DNA from 2 places in the Arthrobacter sp. FW306-07-I genome. Region 2 is predicted to be linked to the other one. Evidence: riboswitches for the same ligand, from Rfam matches in the RefSeq annotation. Region 2 holds a riboswitch; the other holds the start of a gene.

Region 1 (4,205 bases), 1.5 Mb from region 2:
GTGCCATCTGAAATGCCTGCCTTTAAAATTCTGGGGAATCTGTTGGAAAACCTGAACAGTAACCGGTGGGTTACTTGATGCCGGTGATCTTGACCTTGGTCAGTTCCTGGCGGTGACCCTGGCGCTTCTTGTAGCCGGTCTTGTTCTTGTACTTCTGGATGACAATCTTAGGACCACGGAGGTCCTGGAGGATTTCAGCCGTAACAGTTACCTTGGCCAGGTCAGCGGCGGCGGAGGTGACTTTGTCACCGTCAACCAGGAGCAGTGCGGGCAGCTCGATGGTGCTGCCGGCTCCACCGGCGACGCGGTTCAGGGTAACGAAGTCTCCAACGGAAACCTTCTCTTGGCGGCCGCCTGCGCGGACAATCGCGTACACCACTTGGGAACTCACTTCTCTCGACGTTTATTACAAAATTTGCGTGCGGCACCCGGCTCGGAAATTGGCTGGGATCCCGCTGTGCCTCAACGCCGTGGATTCCCCGGGGAAATCCGTGAGCCGTCCCGGTGGAGCAGTCCGCTTGTTATACACAGCAGAATGCCCCAGGGTCATAACCCAAGTGTTGGCGTAAGCACCGAAGATCCAGAATACGCTAAATCCGTCCACGGCCGCAAATGAGGCTGGTTCCGGCGGCCCCGCTGTGGTAGTAACCACAAACCCGGCGGGCAGCACCGCAACCATGCCACTCCATCATAGCGGCGGCGCTGCCGGCAGCGGTCAGGAATGAAGTCTCGGCGCGTCGAAGAATTCCACTTCCAAGCGGCAGGACTGCTTGAACGCGGTGACCATCGCTGCTCTTTCATGGTCCGACGCTTTCCGCCCCGCCCCATCCACGATGGCGATGGCCCGGCGGGTGGCTTCGGCGAAGCCCTCGTCGGCGTAGGTGCGCAGCCACGCCGCGTAGGCGTGCCCTTCAGGCTCACAGCTGGAAAGGAACTGGGAGTGCAGCTTCCTGCCCACCTCGGCGTAGAGCCAGAAGCAGGGCAGGACGGCTGCCGCCAGGACTGCGTAGCTGCCCGACGCCGATGCTGCTGTGAGGTGGTCAACGTAGGCCTTGGTGACGGGGCCCAGGCCGCCCTGGACCGGCCGTGTGCTGAGCCAGGAGCGGTGGAGTTCCGTTTCCACTTCGAGGCAATTCTGGGCCGATCCTGCCCAGAACAATTGTTCGGCCTCCGAGGGGGCCAGGGCGCTGGTGCGGGCCAGAACGCGGGAGTACCCGTTGAGGTAAAGGGCGTCCTGGGCCAGGTAGTAGGCGAAGTCCTTCTCGGCCAGGTCTCCCGCGGCCAGGCCGCGGATGAAGTCAAGCGCGTAGATGTCGTCGAGGTCCTGTTGGGCTTCCGTCCATAGCCGGGCCGCGAAGCCGCCTTCCTGCAGTGCCGGCCGCAGATGGTGGAAGTGGTGCACTGGCCCGTTCCCCCGGCCCACTGACAGCTGGCCCGAGTTCTCGAGGGCGCCGGCCAGCCAGGGCTTGACGGTCCGCAGTGTTGCTTCCCAGTCGCCCAGGCGTGCCTGCACGGTTGCCATTGCGGAGGAAAGGGAGCATCCCGTGCCGTGGCTGTTGCGGGTGGCAATACGGGGTCCCGGGACTTCCACTATCTCCTCCCCGAGCAGGCCCGCGGTGTTGACCAGAGCGTCCGGACAGCGCTCCCCCGCCAGGTGCCCGCCCTTGACCAGGATTGTGGCCCCGGTGGCATCGGCCAGGCGCCTGCCCTGGGCCAGCGCCTCATCCCAGCTCTCCGCAGGGGCAGCGCCCATCAGCATGGCAAGCTCGGGCAGGTTGGGGGTGATGAGGTGGGCAAGGGGCAGCAGTTCCCGAAGTGCCGCTTCCGCCGATTCCTTCAGCAGCCGGTCGCCGCTGGTGGCAACCATCACCGGATCGAGAACCACGACGTCGGGACGCACCTTTTCGAGCCAGCCGCGCACAGTGCGGATCACTTCCCTGTCACCCAGCATGCCGATCTTGACGGCGTCGATGTTGATGTCGTCGCTGACGGCATCCAGCTGCTGGGCCAGGAAAGCGGCCGGAGGAACGTGCACGGCCTGCACGCCCTGGGTGTTCTGGGCTGTGAGGGCGGTGATGGCGGCCATGCCATAGCCGCCATGCGCGGCGATGCTCTTAAGGTCTGCCTGGATGCCCGCTCCGCCTGACGGGTCCGAGCCCGCGATGGAGAGGACGCGTGGAACGTCACGGCCTGCCGGCAACGCAGTGGGTGCATCGAATGCAGCTGGCAGGGGCATGGAAAGGGTTGAAGACAAGAGACATCCCTTCGCCGGTACTAGCCGGACAGGTTCAACGGGTGTGGATCTCAGCCGGCCTTTTGCGCGGCACCCCGTGTCGGTTTCCAGCCTAGCCGCTGGGGCGTATTCCCAGGAAAGGTGACAGCACCTGCCGCAAAGGGGTGGGTGCCGCACGCAGGAGTCCCCGCCCTGGGACTGTTCCCCGTGTCATTCACCGGGGAACCGTCCACAAAGCGGGGACTCCTGAATGTGTCTTTGTTGCCTGTCCGGGGCTTCCGGCTTACAGCTCCGAAGCCGGGACGCCGACGCCGAGGATAATCGGTTCCGCTGCCGCCTTGCCCGGTTCGGCGGTGGCCTGTGCCTTATCCATTTCCGGGGCCTTGGCCGCGTGCGAATGGCCTCCGGCAGTCGACTGGACGTTTTCGTGGTGCTGGACGGCGGTCTCGTTGGCGGCACCCTGCGCACGGCTGGCACCCCGGTGGCGCCGCGGACGGCGCTGCCGGGACTGTTCCAGCGTGTGGTCCGAATAGTCCTTTTCGCCTGGAACTTCCACCGCGGTGCGGGCTTCCGCTCCCCCGGCTTCAGCCCCTGATTCCGGCGTGGCCGGTGCCGGTGCGGACGGTTCGGCTGCCTGCGGCACCTCCGCGGTCCTGGCCGGAGCGTCCTCCACGGACGACGCCGGCTGGCCCAGGTGGGCGAACGCTTCAGCGAGCCGGTCCAAGGTGAGAGCCGGCTTGGGCTGCTGCTCCTCCGCATGCTCCACGAACGGAAGCGGGACTTCCTCGCCACCGAATGTCAGGACAGCCGCCGGACGCGTGGGGGCGTCGGCGTCGTGTTTCTCCTCCGCCGGAGCCGGCGCAGGCGGGGCGGCGGGCACCTGCCGGGTTGCCGCCACCTCTTCGTCGTGCAGGTGGGCGGCGTGGGCAGCAGCGGCGATGTTGGCCAGGGCAAGGCGGGTTGCTTCTGCCTTGGCATGCCGCTCAGCGTCCGTAGGGTCCGGGTGGACGGTGTGGACCTGGACGGCAGGAGCCGGAGCGGCCTCGGGCTGCTGGCCGTTGCGTCCGCGCCGCCGCTTTCGTTCGGAACGTGCGCCCGGCTGGTTGTTGTCGGTCCGCTGGCTTTCGGTGCGGTGGGCTTCCGGCCGGGCTTCGGGCCGGTTGTCATTGCGCTGGACGTGGTGGTGCTCGGCGGCCACGACATTGGCCCTGCGGTGCTCCACGGGATCGTCGTGGGTCACCACGCCGCGGCCGGCGCAGGCCTCGCACTGCTCGCCGAAGACTTCCAGGAGCCCGGTGCCCATGCGCTTGCGGGTCATCTGGACCAGGCCGAGAGAGGTCACTTCGGCAACCTGGTGCTTGGTCCGGTCGCGGCCCAGGCATTCCACCAGGCGGCGCAGCACCAGGTCGCGGTTGGATTCGAGCACCATGTCGATGAAGTCGATCACGATAATGCCGCCGATGTCGCGCAGCCGCAGCTGGCGTACCACTTCCTCGGCAGCTTCGAGGTTGTTCTTGGTGACGGTTTCCTCGAGGTTGCCACCGCTGCCGGTGAACTTGCCGGTGTTGACGTCCACCACGGTCATTGCCTCGGTGCGATCGATCACCAGGGAGCCGCCCGAGGGAAGGAAGACCTTCCGTTCGAGGGCCTTGTGGATCTGCTCGTCGATGCGCCAAGCGGAGAAGATGTCCTGGTCCTTGGTCCACTTCTCGAGGCGGCCCACCAGGTCCGGGGCCACGTAGGTTACGTAGGCCTCGATGGTGTCCCAGGCTTCCTCGCCCGAGACGATGAGCTTGGAGAAGTCCTCGTTGAAGACGTCGCGGACCACCTTGATGGTCAGGTCCGGCTCGCCGTAGAGCAGTTCGGGGGCCAGGATCTTGGTGGAGGCCGACTGGCTTTCGATGCCTTCCCACTGGGCCCGCAGCCTGTTGATGTCGTGCGTGAGCTCTTCCTCGGAAGCGCCCTCGGCGGC
Region 2 (4,205 bases):
AACCTTCGCTCATGGTCCAGATGCCGGCGTCGAGCAGGATCCTGCCGCTGTCCGGCGCCAGGATGGACGTGCTCCAACCGCCTATGGCGGCCGCGAGGATCAGCGGCCAGCCCCGCTGCCACAGCAGGGACAGGGTGAGCCCGGCCAGGGGAAAGAGCAGAAGCTCGAAGACCAACGCCACGGATGCCGAGACCCAGTCGATGGACAGGGCAAGGACGGCGGTGATGAGCAGGACCGCCGCGAATTTGCTGAGCGGGTTGGCGCGGGTGAGCACGGCCCGGTTGCCGCTGAGGGTGAGTTGCTGCCTCATGGCGCCACCGTTTCCGCAGCCACCATCCGCAGCTCCTCGCCGCCCAGCGCCTCAGTGAATTCGGCATCATGGGTCACCGAAACCACCGCCGTTCCGGCATCAAGCAGCTCGGACAGGAACGAGGCCAACTCGGCCCAGGTGTTGGCATCCTGCCCGAAGGTGGGCTCGTCAAGGACCAGGACCCGGGGGCTGGCGGCAAGGACGGTGGCCACGGACAGCCGCCGCTTTTCACCGCCGGAGAGCGTGTACGGGTTCGCATCCACCAGCTGGGTGAGCCGCAGCCGCTCCAGCAGCTCGTCAACCCGGTCCTCACCATGGCCCAGGTGCCGGGGGCCAAAGCGCAGCTCATCCAGCACTTTGCCGGTCACGAACTGGTGCTCAGGCTCCTGGAACACCGTCCCTACGCGGGAAATCAATTGCTCGGCCTTCCACCGGAACGGGTCGATGCCCGCACCCCGGCTGAGGTCCAGGGTGGCGGAGACTTTTCCGGAGACCGGCTCCAGGAGGCCGGCAAGGGTCAGCGCGAAGGTCGACTTGCCGGCGCCGTTGGGACCGGTGATGGCCAGGGCCTGCCCGGCGCGGACCTGCGCGGCCACGCCTTCCTGGACGGGGACGGGCGGGATCCTGCGGAAGCCCTTGCGGCGGGGTCGTTCGCGGGAAACACCCAGCTGTTCGGCCGCCAGCAGGAGATTCCCCGTTCCCGGCGCCTGCACCGCAGCCCGGGCACGGGTGGCCGGGACGTAGCCGGGAACCCACACCCCCGCCGCGGCGAGCATGGTGCGCGCCTCACTGAGTACCCGGTCCGGCGGCCCGTCCAAGAGCACGGCGGGCTCGGAGGCGGAGCCCGGCTGCAGGACCACGATCCGGTCCACCAGGTCCTTCCACACCGACACCCGGTGCTCCACCACCACCAGGGTGGCCCCGGTCTTGTCCAGGCAGCGCGCCACGGCGTCGCGGACTTCCAGCACCCCGTCCGGGTCCAGGTTGGCGGTGGGCTCATCCAGCAGGATCAGCCCCGGGCGCATGGCCAGGATCCCCGCCAGCGCCAGGCGCTGCTTTTGCCCGCCGGACAGGGCCGACGTCGGGTGGTCCAGCGGGAGGTGGGACAGTCCGACGTCGGCAAGCGCCTCGTGCACGCGCGCCCAGATGGCGTCACGCGGCACGGCAAGGTTCTCGGCTCCGAACGCGACATCGTCCCCCACCCGCGACAGGACCACCTGCGTCTCCGGGTCCTGCTGCATCAGGCCGGCGCGGCCGCGCTGGGAGCGGGGCACAGCGCCGTCAACCAGCAGCGAACCCGACTCGTCGGCGTCGCCCGCCTCGCCGTCGTCGTCAATGTCTCCCAGTACGCCGGCCAGCGCATGCAGGAGCGTCGACTTTCCGGCGCCCGAGGGGCCCAGCAGCAGCACCCGCTCGCCGGGGCTGATGTCCAGGTCAAGGGCATGGACGGCGGGCCTGGCCCTGCCGGCATGCCGCCAGCCCCAGCCGCGGGCAGTGACCGCCGCGGGGCGGACGGCGCCGGCTGCGCCCTGGGAGGGTGCCATCAGGAGAAGACTGGCTCCGTGGCAGCCCTGCGGGACGCGAAGGAGCTCAATACGCCGGTGCGGGCCAGGCCGCGGGTGGCGAGCCAGGACAGGCCTCCGGCCAGGACGGCGCCGGATATCGTGGCGAGGACGATGTAGGCGAACTTGTCCGCACCTGAGTAGGCGATGTTCCAGCCCCACGGCGCGAACGAGTCATTCAGGCCGCAGAAGAAGCCGGCCGCGGCGCCTGCCAGCAGGGAGACGGGCAGGTTGAACTTGCGGTAGGCGAAGATGATGAAGATGATCTCCGCACCCAGGCCCTGGATTAACCCCGAGAACAGGACCGAGGCGCCGTACTGCGAGCCCATAAGCAGCTCTCCGGTGGCGGCCACGGTCTCGCAGAACAGCGCCGCGCCCGGCTTGCGGATGATGAGCATGCCCAGCACGCCCGGAATCATCCATCCGCCGGCCAGCAGACCGGTGAGCGGCGGGTAGGCCGCGTTCATGGGGGCGGACAGTGCTGCCGCGCCTTGGTCCCATGCCCAGAAGATGACGCCGCCGGCGATGGCCACCAGCGCGGCCACCACGATGTCCACGACGCGCCAGGACCTGCTGGTGGTCTTCTTGATTGCTGCAGTGCTCATGTGATCCTCCTGGGAAACAGGAGGGGAAAGTGGACCGGCTGACGGCCCGTTGCCGTGCAGCCGCGACACTTTGAGAACTCGACTCCCTTGCGCCGGTACTAACCGGATCAGGTTCGAGGGTCTGCGGCTGTCCGCACTCTCAGCGCCCACCTGCGGTGCCCGGCTTTAGCCAGGATGCCCGACGGCGGCGCTCCCCTGTCGTTTTTAGTGTTGCTTTTTGGTTTGGGTAAGGCTTTTGATTTGCCCATCCGGGCGTGGTCCAGTTTACACCGAACGGCGCTGGATTGAGGGCTGCGGGCGCCAACCGGACAGGATGTGACCGGCCGTGCGTGGTGGCGCGAGGCATGGAAATAAGCGCGCTTAGCTTTTATTAGTAATCATGCTTACCATGTTGTCTCCCGGGTTTCGAGGAGTACGGGCACATGGGACTCACCATGGTCGGCCCCGCGTTCGTTCCCGTCAGCAGCGCGGCAGACCAAGGAGCACCATGAGAATCCCGGAAACCAGAGGCCCCGTCAGCAGCGCACTGTTCAAAGTCCTGGCGCAGGCTCCGGACGCCGCGGGGCCGGGCCTGGATGGGCTGTACTCCCTGATGGTGCGGCAGCTGGCCGGAACCGGCGACATCATTGCCGACGAGGACATTCAACTCGCACTATTCTGCCTTTACGAACTCCATTACTCCGGACTGGACGGCGTTTCAGACAGCTGGGAGTGGGAGCCTGCGCTGATCAGGGTCCGGCGGCTGATCGAGGAACCCTTCGAAGCGGCACTGCGCGCTGCCGCCAAGGAGGCGGCAGGAAACTTCGAACTGCCCGACGGAATTGCCATGACCAGTGACGCCGTTGCCGACGTCCTCTTCGGCCTGGCCGCCACGGACACCGGCCCCAGCCTGTCCCGCTACGTGGCCCGGAAAGCCACCCTGGACCAGCTCAAGGAGTTCCTGGTCCACAAATCCATGTACCAGCTGAAGGAAGCCGACCCGCACACCTGGGCCATTCCGCGGCTCAGCGGCAGGCCGAAGGCGGCCCTGGTGGAAATCCAGGCGGACGAATACGGCGGCGGCCGGCCTGAGCGGATGCACAGCGCGCTGTTCGCCCGGACCATGCGAGGCCTGGGCCTGGATGACAGCTACGGCGCCTACGTGGACACGGTCCCGGCAATCTCCCTGGCTTCCGTCAACCTCATGTCGCTCTGCGGCCTGAACCGCCGGCTCCGCGGTGCCATCACCGGGCACCTCGCCATCTACGAAATGACCTCCTCGCAGCCCAACCGCTTCTACGGCAACGGATTCCGCCGGCACGGCTTCGGCCCTGACATCACGCACTACTTTGACGAGCACGTGGAGGCCGACGCCGTGCACGAACAGATTGCGGGACGGGACCTCGCCGGCGGCCTGGTGGAAGCCGAACCGCAACTGCTTGCCGATGTCCTGTTCGGGGCGACGGCGGTCATGGCCATCGACAGCCGCCTTACCGCCCACCTGATGTCGTCCTGGGAAGCCGGGCAGACATCGCTCCGGGCGGCCGTACCGGCGGCAGCGTGACAGCCGCGCCCGCGGCAGTCGCTCCCGGGGCAAGGGAAGGGCGTCCCCGTTTGGTCTCCGACGCGGAGTACATCCTTCCCCTGCGCTGGACGGAGGACTCGGGCCTGGCAGAGTTGGCCGGTTACCTCCGCCAACTGGTGGGCTGGATTCCGGTCACCGTGGTGGACGGCTCAGACCCCGACCTC

The links. Region 2 has a riboswitch for thiamine pyrophosphate ahead of LFT46_RS18840 (ECF transporter S component). Riboswitches for the same ligand answer to the same signal wherever they lie in the genome.
Region 1: it holds a riboswitch for thiamine pyrophosphate, as region 2 does, so the genes downstream of both, thiD (bifunctional hydroxymethylpyrimidine kinase/phosphomethylpyrimidine kinase) here and LFT46_RS18840 (ECF transporter S component) in region 2, are expected to answer to the same signal.

Annotation. Positions count from the first base shown of each region.
Region 1 covers NZ_CP084550.1:2,532,359-2,536,563, forward strand. The annotation lists gene rpmA (50S ribosomal protein L27) at 1-7, opposite strand, end outside; gene rplU (50S ribosomal protein L21) at 71-379, opposite strand; gene thiD (bifunctional hydroxymethylpyrimidine kinase/phosphomethylpyrimidine kinase) at 716-2,236, opposite strand; TPP riboswitch at 2,244-2,341, opposite strand; gene LFT46_RS11725 (Rne/Rng family ribonuclease) at 2,517-4,205, opposite strand, start outside.
Region 2 covers NZ_CP084550.1:4,043,125-4,047,329, forward strand. The annotation lists gene LFT46_RS18830 (energy-coupling factor transporter transmembrane component T family protein) at 1-310, opposite strand, end outside; gene LFT46_RS18835 (ABC transporter ATP-binding protein) at 307-1,854, opposite strand; gene LFT46_RS18840 (ECF transporter S component) at 1,854-2,477, opposite strand; TPP riboswitch at 2,544-2,684, opposite strand; gene LFT46_RS18845 (iron-containing redox enzyme family protein) at 2,965-4,020, shown strand; gene LFT46_RS18850 (glycosyltransferase) at 4,017-4,205, shown strand, end outside.